3 linked regions of the Aridibaculum aurantiacum genome follow. The protein of the gene in region 1 interacts with the protein of each later gene in a pairwise test. Links are inferred from orthologs where the notes say so. Each region holds a gene or a part of one and is shown on either strand. Other genes may lie near its edges.

Region 1 (3,030 bases):
GGTGCCAAAAAAGTAGAAGAAAAAGTGGCTCTGGAACCAGAGTAAGTATAGCCATCAAAAAACTGTGTACGAAAATTAAAGAGACCCGTCAGGTAAAACTTACCATCGAAGTTGTAACCATACTTAGATAAGATATCGAAACGGTCATCGTTTTTCCTGCTGCCAAGGCTGGTGGTTTGCACCATTCCAAAATTGAACTCGCCGGTATTGTCCCACGATTGTTTTCCTTTTTTATAGAACAGGAAATAGTTTACATAACTATTTAAGGCCAGCGAAAAATTATCACCACCTGCTGCCCAGTTGCGAAGGCTGCCTTGAGTCATGTTCACACTTACTGTTCCGCCTCGCTTCCATGTCCATTCTGTTGTATCCGTTGCATCCTTCTTTACCGTTCTTGTTACTTCACTTTGGATTTTTTTTACCGTCGGATCTTGAGCCTTTACATGTACAAAAATTACTACTAAGGTGATGAGTAGATACACCTGCTTCATCAAACAACACATTTTTTCAAATGTACTAGGAACAGTAGCTGCCGCATCAATAGTGAATAAGATGTAGCCATGGCAAATGAGTTTGCACATTACAAATACCGGCAACGATTGCGCTAACAGGCCATTGCCAATAATGGTAATACAGCCATTTTGAAAGCTGTTGTTGCTTTTGCCATTTGGCTGTTTACCAGTATTTTCGCACTTCATTTCAAGTTAGCAGGATTTCATTGAGCCCTAACATTGCTTATCAAGTTTGCTTAATGACCTATTAACCTGATGTTTAAATCAACTAATCATCAATTAAGATTTACTATGGCTTACGACGTTATCGTTTTAGGAAGTGGTCCTGGTGGCTATCCTGCTGCAATTCGTGCTTCTCAACTTGGATTTAAAGTTGCCATTATCGAAAAAGAAAGCTTGGGTGGCGTTTGCCTTAACTGGGGATGTATCCCTACCAAAGCTTTACTGAAAAGTGCACAGGTATACGAATACCTGAAGCATGCACAGAACTACGGCATCAAAGCAACCGGGGTTGAGCACGATTTTGAAGCTGTGATCAAACGCAGCCGTGGCGTAGCCGATAAAATGAGTAAAGGCGTTCAATTCTTAATGAAGAAGAACAAGATTGATGTGATAATGGGCTTTGGTAAGCTGAAAGCTAAAGGCCAGGTAGAAGTAACCGGTGCAGATGGAAAAGCACAAGTAGTAGAAGGAAAACATATCGTAATAGCAACCGGTGGTCGCTGGAGAGAATTACCTAACCTGCCTATTGATGGTAAAAAAGTAATTAGCTACCGCGAAGCAATGGTACTACCACAACAACCAAAATCTATGATTGTGGTAGGTAGTGGAGCTATAGGTGTTGAGTTTGCTGACTTCTATAATACTATGGGCACTAAGGTTACTATAGTTGAATTCATGCCGCGCATTGTACCTGTAGAAGACGAAGACATTTCGAAAGAACTGGAAAAGCAATACAAGAAGAAAGGCATCGAGATCATGACCAATTCTTCTGTTGAGTCATTAGACACTACAGGAAATGGTGTAAAAGCAAAAGTAAAAACACAGAGTGGCGAGGTTACACTTGAAGCTGATGTGGTACTTAGCGCTGTAGGTGTTGTTGCAAATATTGAGAATATTGGACTGGAGCAACTTGGAATCAAAACTGAAAAAGGTAAGATCATAGTTGATAAATATGGTAAAACAAGTGTTGATGGTTTTTATGCTATCGGCGATTGTACTCCGGGACAAGCACTGGCTCACGTTGCAGGTAAAGAAGGCGTTAATGTATCTGAATACATTGGCTTCCTTGAAAAGAAATTCCATCATCAACCAGAAGGAATTGATTACAACAACGTACCAGGTTGTACTTACTGTTCTCCAGAGATTGCAAGCATCGGCTTTACAGAAAAAGCAGCGAAGGAAGCAGGATACGAGATCAAAGTTGGAAAATTCCCATTCATGGCCAGCGGTAAGGCTAGTGCATCTGGTTCTACCGAAGGTTTTGTAAAAGTGATCTTCGATGCTAAATATGGTGAGTTCCTTGGAGCGCACATGATCGGTAACAACGTTACTGAAATGATTGCTGAAGTATCAGTAGCGCGTAAGTTAGAAACGACCGCTCACGAGATTTTGAATGCTATCCACCCTCACCCAACTATGAGTGAAGCTGTGAAAGAAGCAACCGCAGCAGCTTATGGCGAAGCGATAGATATTTAAAGCTCATTTTCAATATAAAGTTTTAGAAACTACAATGGTTACCAACTCTGGTAACCATTGTAGTTTTATTTTGATCCAAAGAAGGTTATTGAAAATTGTTGCGTTTGAAACTTTATACTTGCTGTACCAAAACCACAACAATGAAAAATACTTTCTACAGCATTATTGTACTGCTGGTAATTCAGACCACTGCTTCGGCACAACAAACCACTCCTTTAGAAACAAGCAACAAACAATTTTATACAGAAGTAGGTGGCCCGGGAGTATTATTTTCAGCCAATCTTGATGGTCGCTTCGCCGCCGGCGAAAGAACTGGTTGGGGATACAGGGCAGGTTTGGGTTTCACTTTGGTTGATGATGAAACAATCACAACATCTCCTAGTGGCTTTCAAAACTACAACTACCGTACAAGGTCGGTTGCCACCTTGCCGCTTGGTATCAATTATTTATTTGGCAAACCCGGCTCGCCTAATATGTTCGAGGTAGGTGCAGGCATAACAGTTCTTTCTCGCAGGTCATCCATTCTCAACTACAACGATTACAACGAAGGGTTTTTGTTGGGACACTTTAGTTTCATGTATCGCAAGCAACCGGTAGATGGCGGCTTTAGCTGGAGAGTAGGAATGACTCCCATCATCAATCCAGACGGTGACATATTCCCCTTCGCAGCAGTAGGATTAGGATTTACATTCAAATAACTTTATTTCAAATGAAATGATAAGGCTGTTCATATTGATGAGCAGCTTTTTTTGCATCCACTTTTAAGGAAGCTGATAGTTGTTTTCTTGTGTATACCTTTTGACCAGACTATTCTTACAAT
Region 2 (3,092 bases), 160 kb from region 1 along the record:
GCGCTTCCTGCAAATGTGCGCAGAGTACAATATGGTCATCACCAATATCACAACTTCAGCTAACTTCTTCCATTCGCTTCGCCGTCAGTTGGCATGGCCGTTCCGCAAGCCAATGGTTGTATTTAGTCCGAAGGCTACACTTCGTCATGCTGGCACTTACAGCAAGGTAGAAGAGTTCACATCAGGTAGCTTCAAGGAAGTAATTGATGATCCAAATGCCGGCGATCCGTCGCAGGTAACAAAGGTGTTGTTCTGCAGCGGCAAGATCTATTTCGACCTGGCTGAAAAGCAACAGAAAGAAGATAAGAAGGATGTAGCCATCATACGTGTTGAGCAATTGTACCCGCTGCCTGTAAACCAGCTGACGCAGCTTTACAACAAATACAACAAAGCCACCTGGTTCTGGGTGCAGGAAGAGCCGCTGAACATGGGCGCTGCCAGCTACCTGCAAATGAACCTGAAAGGAATAAATTATGGTGTTATCAGTCGCCAGCCTAGTGCATCTACTGCTACCGGTTATAGCAAGGTGCACGCACAGGAGCAGGCTGAGATCATCAATACAGCTTTCAGTATTTAAAAAGCAACAGTATGTAACCAGCAGTTGAGCCTTGAGCAGCATCGTTGCGTCGCACACTTGTACGGCAACTAAATAATTGGCCAACAAGCCGCAGTTATTCAAGCAGCTTAAACAACTATTGATCAACTGAACCAAACCACCAACAGAATAAAGAAACTATAACAATGATTGAGATCAAAGTACCTACGGTAGGAGAGTCCATTAACGAAGTGACACTAATAAAATGGACAAAAAAAGATGGTGATTATGTAGAGCGCGATGAAGTGATTGCAGAGCTGGAAAGTGAGAAAGCTACTTTTGAAGTAAATGCTGAAAAAGCAGGTATCCTTCAAACCAAAGCTGCCGAAGGAGATACTCTAAACATTGGTGATGTATTGGCCATTATTGACGAATCTGCACAACAACCTGCAGGCAATGCAGCTGCCGAAACTGCTCCACAGGCTGAAGCACAACCACAAGCAGCTGAGCCGGCACCTCAGCAACAAGCTGTAGCTGCCGGTAAAGGTGTTATAGAAATAAAAGTTCCAACCATTGGCGAATCAATTACAGAAGTTACCCTACTGAAATGGATAAAGAAAGATGGTGACCTGGTAGAGCGTGATGAAGTGATTGCTGAAATGGAAAGTGAGAAAGCAACTTTTGAACTAAATGCAGAGATAGCCGGTAAACTTTCTACCAAAGCAAACGAAGGAGATACCATAAAAATAGGTGATGTAGTAGCAGCCATTGATAGCGATGTAGCTGTACCAACAGCGGCTGCTGCACCAGCTGCACAGCCGCAGCAACAAGCACAAGCTGCCCAGCCAGCAGCCTCACAAGCGCCTGTTACATCTGTTCCTAATGATGTGAAAGCAACACCGGTTGCAGCAGCAATCATTGCTGATAAAAAAGTTGATCCTAAGTCTATTCAAGCTTCAGGTGTACAAGGGAAGATCTTGAAGAACGATGTACTGGAAGCGCTGAACAATCCTGGTAAAAAAGCTGCAGCAGGGCAGGAGCTCTTTAGCCGCAACGAGCGCAAGGAGAAGATGAGCAACCTGCGCAAGACCATTAGCCGTCGCTTGGTGGAGGCTAAAAACACCACTGCCATGCTTACTACTTTCAATGAAGTAGACATGACAAGGATCATGGCAATCCGTTCGCAGTTCAAAGACAAGTTCAAAGAAAAGCATGGCGCTAATCTTGGCTTCATGAGCTTCTTCACAAAAGCTGCATGTTTCGCATTGCAAGAGTGGCCTGCTGTTAATGCATCTATTGATGGTGACAGCATTATCTACCACGACTACTGCGATATCTCTATAGCCGTATCTGCACCTAAAGGACTGGTAGTGCCAGTGATCCGCAATGCAGAAAGCCTGAGCATGTTTGAAATTGAAAAAACAGTGGTACAGCTTGCAACAAAAGCTCGCGATAATAAACTGACCATAGAAGAGATGCAAGGCGGAACATTCACTATCACCAATGGTGGTGTGTTTGGTTCACTTATGTCAACACCTATTATCAACATTCCGCAGAGTGCGATACTGGGTATGCACAAGATACAAGAGCGTGCTATGGTGGAGAATGGACAGGTAGTAGTAAGACCAATGATGTACCTGGCGCTAAGCTACGATCACCGTATCATTGATGGTCGTGAGAGTGTAAGCTTCCTAGTGCGTGTGAAGGAATTACTGGAGAATCCAGAGCTGCTGTTGTTTGGAAAAGATCCTGTAAAAGCATTGCTAGAATTATAGATTGATATCTTCTGATTGAATAAATTTTAAAAAGCTACCGTCATGGTGGCTTTTTTATTGCTTTTCAAATGTGAGCGGTTAGAAATAAGTTTTTGGCTGTTGCAGGTACCACTGCGGTACAAGTGTGCGACGCAACGATGTTGATGGTTGTTCGTTGGTTTGGTTCAAAGTTCTTCTTTGTAGTAACAACTGAAAGAGGAACCAGAAACTTGTCCTCCACCCGTTTGCTTCTTCCCCTATTTTTGCATCAAACAAAACCAACCACATGTACCAGGGACTACTGCACCTACACAACATCGGCAGATGGATATTGATCTTATTGTTAGTTATAGCTATCATCAATGCTTTTGCAGGCATGCGCCGCAACGAGCCTTTTTCACGCGGACAAAAAAAGATCGGGCTGTTCCTGATGATCACAGCTCATACAATGTTGCTGGTGGGCTTGTACCAATGGTTTGTAGGTCCTTGGGGACTGAAGCAGATACAGGAACTAGGCATGGGCGGCGTGATGAAAAATAGCATCTCACGTTTTTGGGCTGTAGAGCACATACTTGGAATGCTAATAGCTATTGTACTTATTACTGTTGGACGTAGTGCTTCAAAGAAGGCTATTGCTGATAAGGCAAAACATAAGAAGATGTTCTGGATGTTCTTCATTGCGTTCATTCTTATCATGGCATCAGTGCCCTGGCCAGGCAGGCAAGTAGGAAGGCCTTTACTTCCAGGAACAGAAAGACAAGCTGAGATATATAATGATCCGGCGGAGTAAGAAATCGAATTTG
Region 3 (3,249 bases), 1.9 Mb from region 1 along the record:
AATTTTACGCAAACTTACCGGAAGCGGCAAACGGTGGCAGGGCTTCCCATTGGCGGACAAACACTGGTTTCGGAAAATGTACAGCAGTTCAATGTACTCGCATATGAACTTTCGCTACCTGTAGTTTTTGTAGCAGGAAAGTTCAATGCCACACTTACCGGCTCCTATGTTTCACCACAAAACCTGGTAACGGTGCCAAACCGTCCAAGCGAAAGCGAGCTAGGGAAGAAAATGTTTTATGTGAGTGCTTCCGTTGGCTTTAGACTATAATTTTCTTTATAATATTTCTCATGATGACGACAAGCAGTCTTACTCCTGGTAGTAAGGCTGCTTTATCTTTTTTACCCAAAGCGCAAGCTCCAACTTTAGATGGATGCAGATAGCTGGCTGTGACTACAAAGCGAAGATTGTCATGTAATGCCAAACGCTCCTTAAATGTGGGTAAAACCACAGCCTCATCTTCCCGAATCAGCCTCTGCCGCCGTACCTTCGCCCGATGGCAAGATACCTGGATGATTTGAACGAAAACCAGCGGCAGGCTGTACTGCACAAAGACGGACCTGTGATGATTGTAGCTGGTGCGGGAAGTGGAAAAACAAAGGTTTTGACCACCCGCATTGCGCACCTGATGAGTGCCCACAAGGTGGATGCCTTTAATATTCTTGCGCTGACTTTTACCAATAAAGCAGCGGCAGAAATGAAGGAAAGGGTGCAAAAGATACTGGGCAATAACGAGGCGAGGAACTTATATATAGGAACATTTCACAGCGTGTTTGCCCGCATCCTTCGCGGCGAAGCACACCGCATTGGCTACCCTAATCACTTCACCATCTACGATACAGATGATAGCAGGAGCGTGATAAAGACGGTAGTGAACGAACTGAACCTGGACGATAAGCACTACAAACCAAGTGTGGTGCACAACCGCATTTCTGCTGCAAAGAATGCACTGGTTGGTGCGGCAGATTACCAGAACGATTATTACCTGCAGCAGGAAGATCAGCGGGCTAACCGGCCAATGATCGGGCAGATATACATGAACTATGCAGCGCGTTGTTTTAAAAACGGCGCGATGGATTTTGATGACCTGCTGTTCAAGTTCTATGAACTTTTGCGCGATTTCCCTGAAGTGCTGCATAAGTACCAGCACAAGTTCAAGTACATCATGATAGATGAGTACCAGGATACGAACCCGGCGCAGTACCAGGTAATCAAGCTGCTGGCAGCAGTTCATGAAAATATTGCTGTAGTAGGTGATGACGCACAAAGTATCTATAGCTTCCGTGGCGCCACTATCGAAAACATCTTACAGTTTCAGAAAGATTATGATGATGTGGCGGTGATCAAGCTGGAGCAGAACTATCGCTGTACACAAAACATTTTGAAGGTAGCCAACCAGGTGATCAAGAACAACGTGGGGCAGATACCAAAAGATTTGTGGACACAAAACGCCGTTGGCGAAAAGATCAAGCTGGTACGTACCATGACCGACAACGATGAAGGCAAGTACGTAGCAGATTCTATACAGGAGCAAAAGCTGCGCAACCACTTTTACAATAAAGATTTTGCTATCCTTTACCGCACCAACGCCCAGAGCCGTGCTTATGAAGAAAGCCTGCGTCGCATGGGCATCCCGTACCGCATCTATGGTGGCGTAAGCTTCTACCAGCGGAAGGAGATCAAGGATATGCTGGCTTACCTGCGGGTCATCAGCAATCAAAAAGACGAGGAAGCTCTGAAGCGTATTATCAATTATCCTGTTCGTGGAATTGGTAAGACAACCGTAGAAAAAGCGGTGATTGCTGCTAATGAAAACAACATTAGCATGTTCGAAGTGCTGGAGCGTGCTGGCCAGTTTGGTTTCAAATCCGGAACACTTGAAGCATTGACCAACTTCGTTACCATGATTAAGTATTTCCAAAGCCTGCTGAAGGATAAAAATGCTTACGAGGTAGCGGTACAGGTAGGTAAGCATACCAACCTGGTAAAGGAACTGTTCAACGATAAAACGACTGAAGGACTTGCTCGTTACGAGAACATTCAGGAGTTGCTCAACTCAATCAAAGAGTGGGTGGATACTTCTATTGACCTGGCGCAGATAGACGAAGAGGGCGTGGTGGTGAATGAGACTGTATCTGCAAACGCTGGTAGCCTTGGACGTTACCTGCAGCAGATCACATTGCTTACCGATGCTGACGATGATAAAGAAGACAGCGATGTGGTAAAGCTGATGACTATACACGCGGCTAAGGGCCTTGAGTTCAGCAACGTTTTTGTTGGCGGTTTAGAGGAGACGCTTTTCCCTAATTCCATGGCCATCAATACACGTGAAGAGCTGGAGGAAGAGCGTCGTTTGTTTTACGTAGCCATCACTCGTGCAAAGAAGCACCTGTGGCTTACCTATAGCAATTCGCGTTATCGCTTTGGTCAACTGGTGCAGAACGATCCAAGCCGTTTTATAGAAGAAATGCCTGAAGAGCATCTTGACCGCAGTTTTGCTGGCGGTGGTGCCCGCAATCAAGGCTTCAACAGCGGCTTTGGTGCAGCATCGGCTTTTGATAAAATGCGTGGTGGTTATGGCAGCAGCCCGGCTGCACGAGCAGAAAAACAATATGGTCCGCCGCCTTCTAAGAAACAAGAACGTCCTCAATATTTACCTGCGCAGCCAACAGTTGCCAAGGTGGTAGAGCATAAGCCAAGCGCTGATTTTGTACCAAGCGATACTACCAATCTGCAGGCAGGTCAAAAGGTAGAGCACCAAAAATTTGGTTTTGGCGAAGTGGTAAAAATGGAAGGTGCAGCGCACAATCCTATAGCCACGGTGAAATTTGACCTGAATGGCGAAAAAAAGATCATGCTGAACTATGCAAAGCTGCGGATACTGGAGTAGGCTGGCCGCAGCTAGTTCGTTATTACATGTTTGTTGACCAGCAGTGGATCATTATTCAGCATCGTTGTGTCACTCACTTGTACGGCAGACCGCTCTTCAACTCATTCCAATGTAGTAGATGTACAGCTAGTACACCTACCTACACAAACCCTGAAGATTACCTACAATGAAAATTCCTGCACAAACAGCAGACATATTTGAACTTTTAAGCAAGGGACAGTTCATCTGTTCCAATAGCGTAGAGGATACGCAGCGGAAGCTTTTCAATATAATTGAAGAGAATTTCGAGGAGTTAGCCAACTACTTTTTAGCCATTGGTTTTGTACTGGAGCGGGGAGATGAATTCTTTTACTTCAGCC

What was found.
Region 2: the proteins of lpdA (region 1) and odhB interact in binary tests that used the Escherichia coli proteins (3 or more experiments, as listed by UniProt). The link is inferred for Aridibaculum aurantiacum from one-to-one orthologs.
Region 3: the proteins of lpdA (region 1) and J4N22_RS00440 interact in binary tests that used the Escherichia coli proteins (3 or more experiments, as listed by UniProt). The link is inferred for Aridibaculum aurantiacum from one-to-one orthologs.

Annotation. Positions count from the first base shown.
Region 1 is NZ_JAFEWC010000001.1:2,048,397-2,051,426, reverse strand. The notes cover bases 137-3,006. They hold lpdA (dihydrolipoyl dehydrogenase), read left to right. Parts: upstream 137-803; coding sequence 804-2,210; downstream 2,211-3,006. Other genes in these bases: J4N22_RS08515 (hypothetical protein), read left to right, coding at 2,351-2,908; J4N22_RS08525 (DUF3078 domain-containing protein), read right to left, coding at 137-698. Outside these bases: more of J4N22_RS08525, read right to left, coding at 1-136. UniProt on the Escherichia coli protein: Lipoamide dehydrogenase is a component of the glycine cleavage system as well as of the alpha-ketoacid dehydrogenase complexes.
Region 2 is NZ_JAFEWC010000001.1:1,890,930-1,894,021, forward strand. What follows is about bases 94-3,025. They hold odhB (2-oxoglutarate dehydrogenase complex dihydrolipoyllysine-residue succinyltransferase), read left to right. Parts: upstream 94-741; coding sequence 742-2,310; downstream 2,311-3,025. Other genes in these bases: J4N22_RS07855 (2-oxoglutarate dehydrogenase E1 component), read left to right, coding at 94-577; J4N22_RS07865 (hypothetical protein), read left to right, coding at 2,576-3,025. In the rest of the region: more of J4N22_RS07855, read left to right, coding at 1-93; more of J4N22_RS07865, read left to right, coding at 3,026-3,079. UniProt on the Escherichia coli protein: E2 component of the 2-oxoglutarate dehydrogenase (OGDH) complex which catalyzes the second step in the conversion of 2-oxoglutarate to succinyl-CoA and CO(2).
Region 3 is NZ_JAFEWC010000001.1:117,330-120,578, forward strand. Bases 105-3,193 are described here. They hold J4N22_RS00440 (ATP-dependent helicase), read left to right. Parts: upstream 105-496; coding sequence 497-2,890; downstream 2,891-3,193. Other genes in these bases: J4N22_RS00435 (hypothetical protein), read left to right, coding at 105-270; J4N22_RS00445 (condensin complex protein MksE), read left to right, coding at 3,057-3,193. In the rest of the region: more of J4N22_RS00435, read left to right, coding at 1-104; more of J4N22_RS00445, read left to right, coding at 3,194-3,249. UniProt on the Escherichia coli protein: A helicase with DNA-dependent ATPase activity. Unwinds DNA duplexes with 3'-5' polarity. Translocates on single-stranded DNA with 3'-5' polarity. Initiates unwinding more efficiently from a nicked substrate than double-stranded DNA.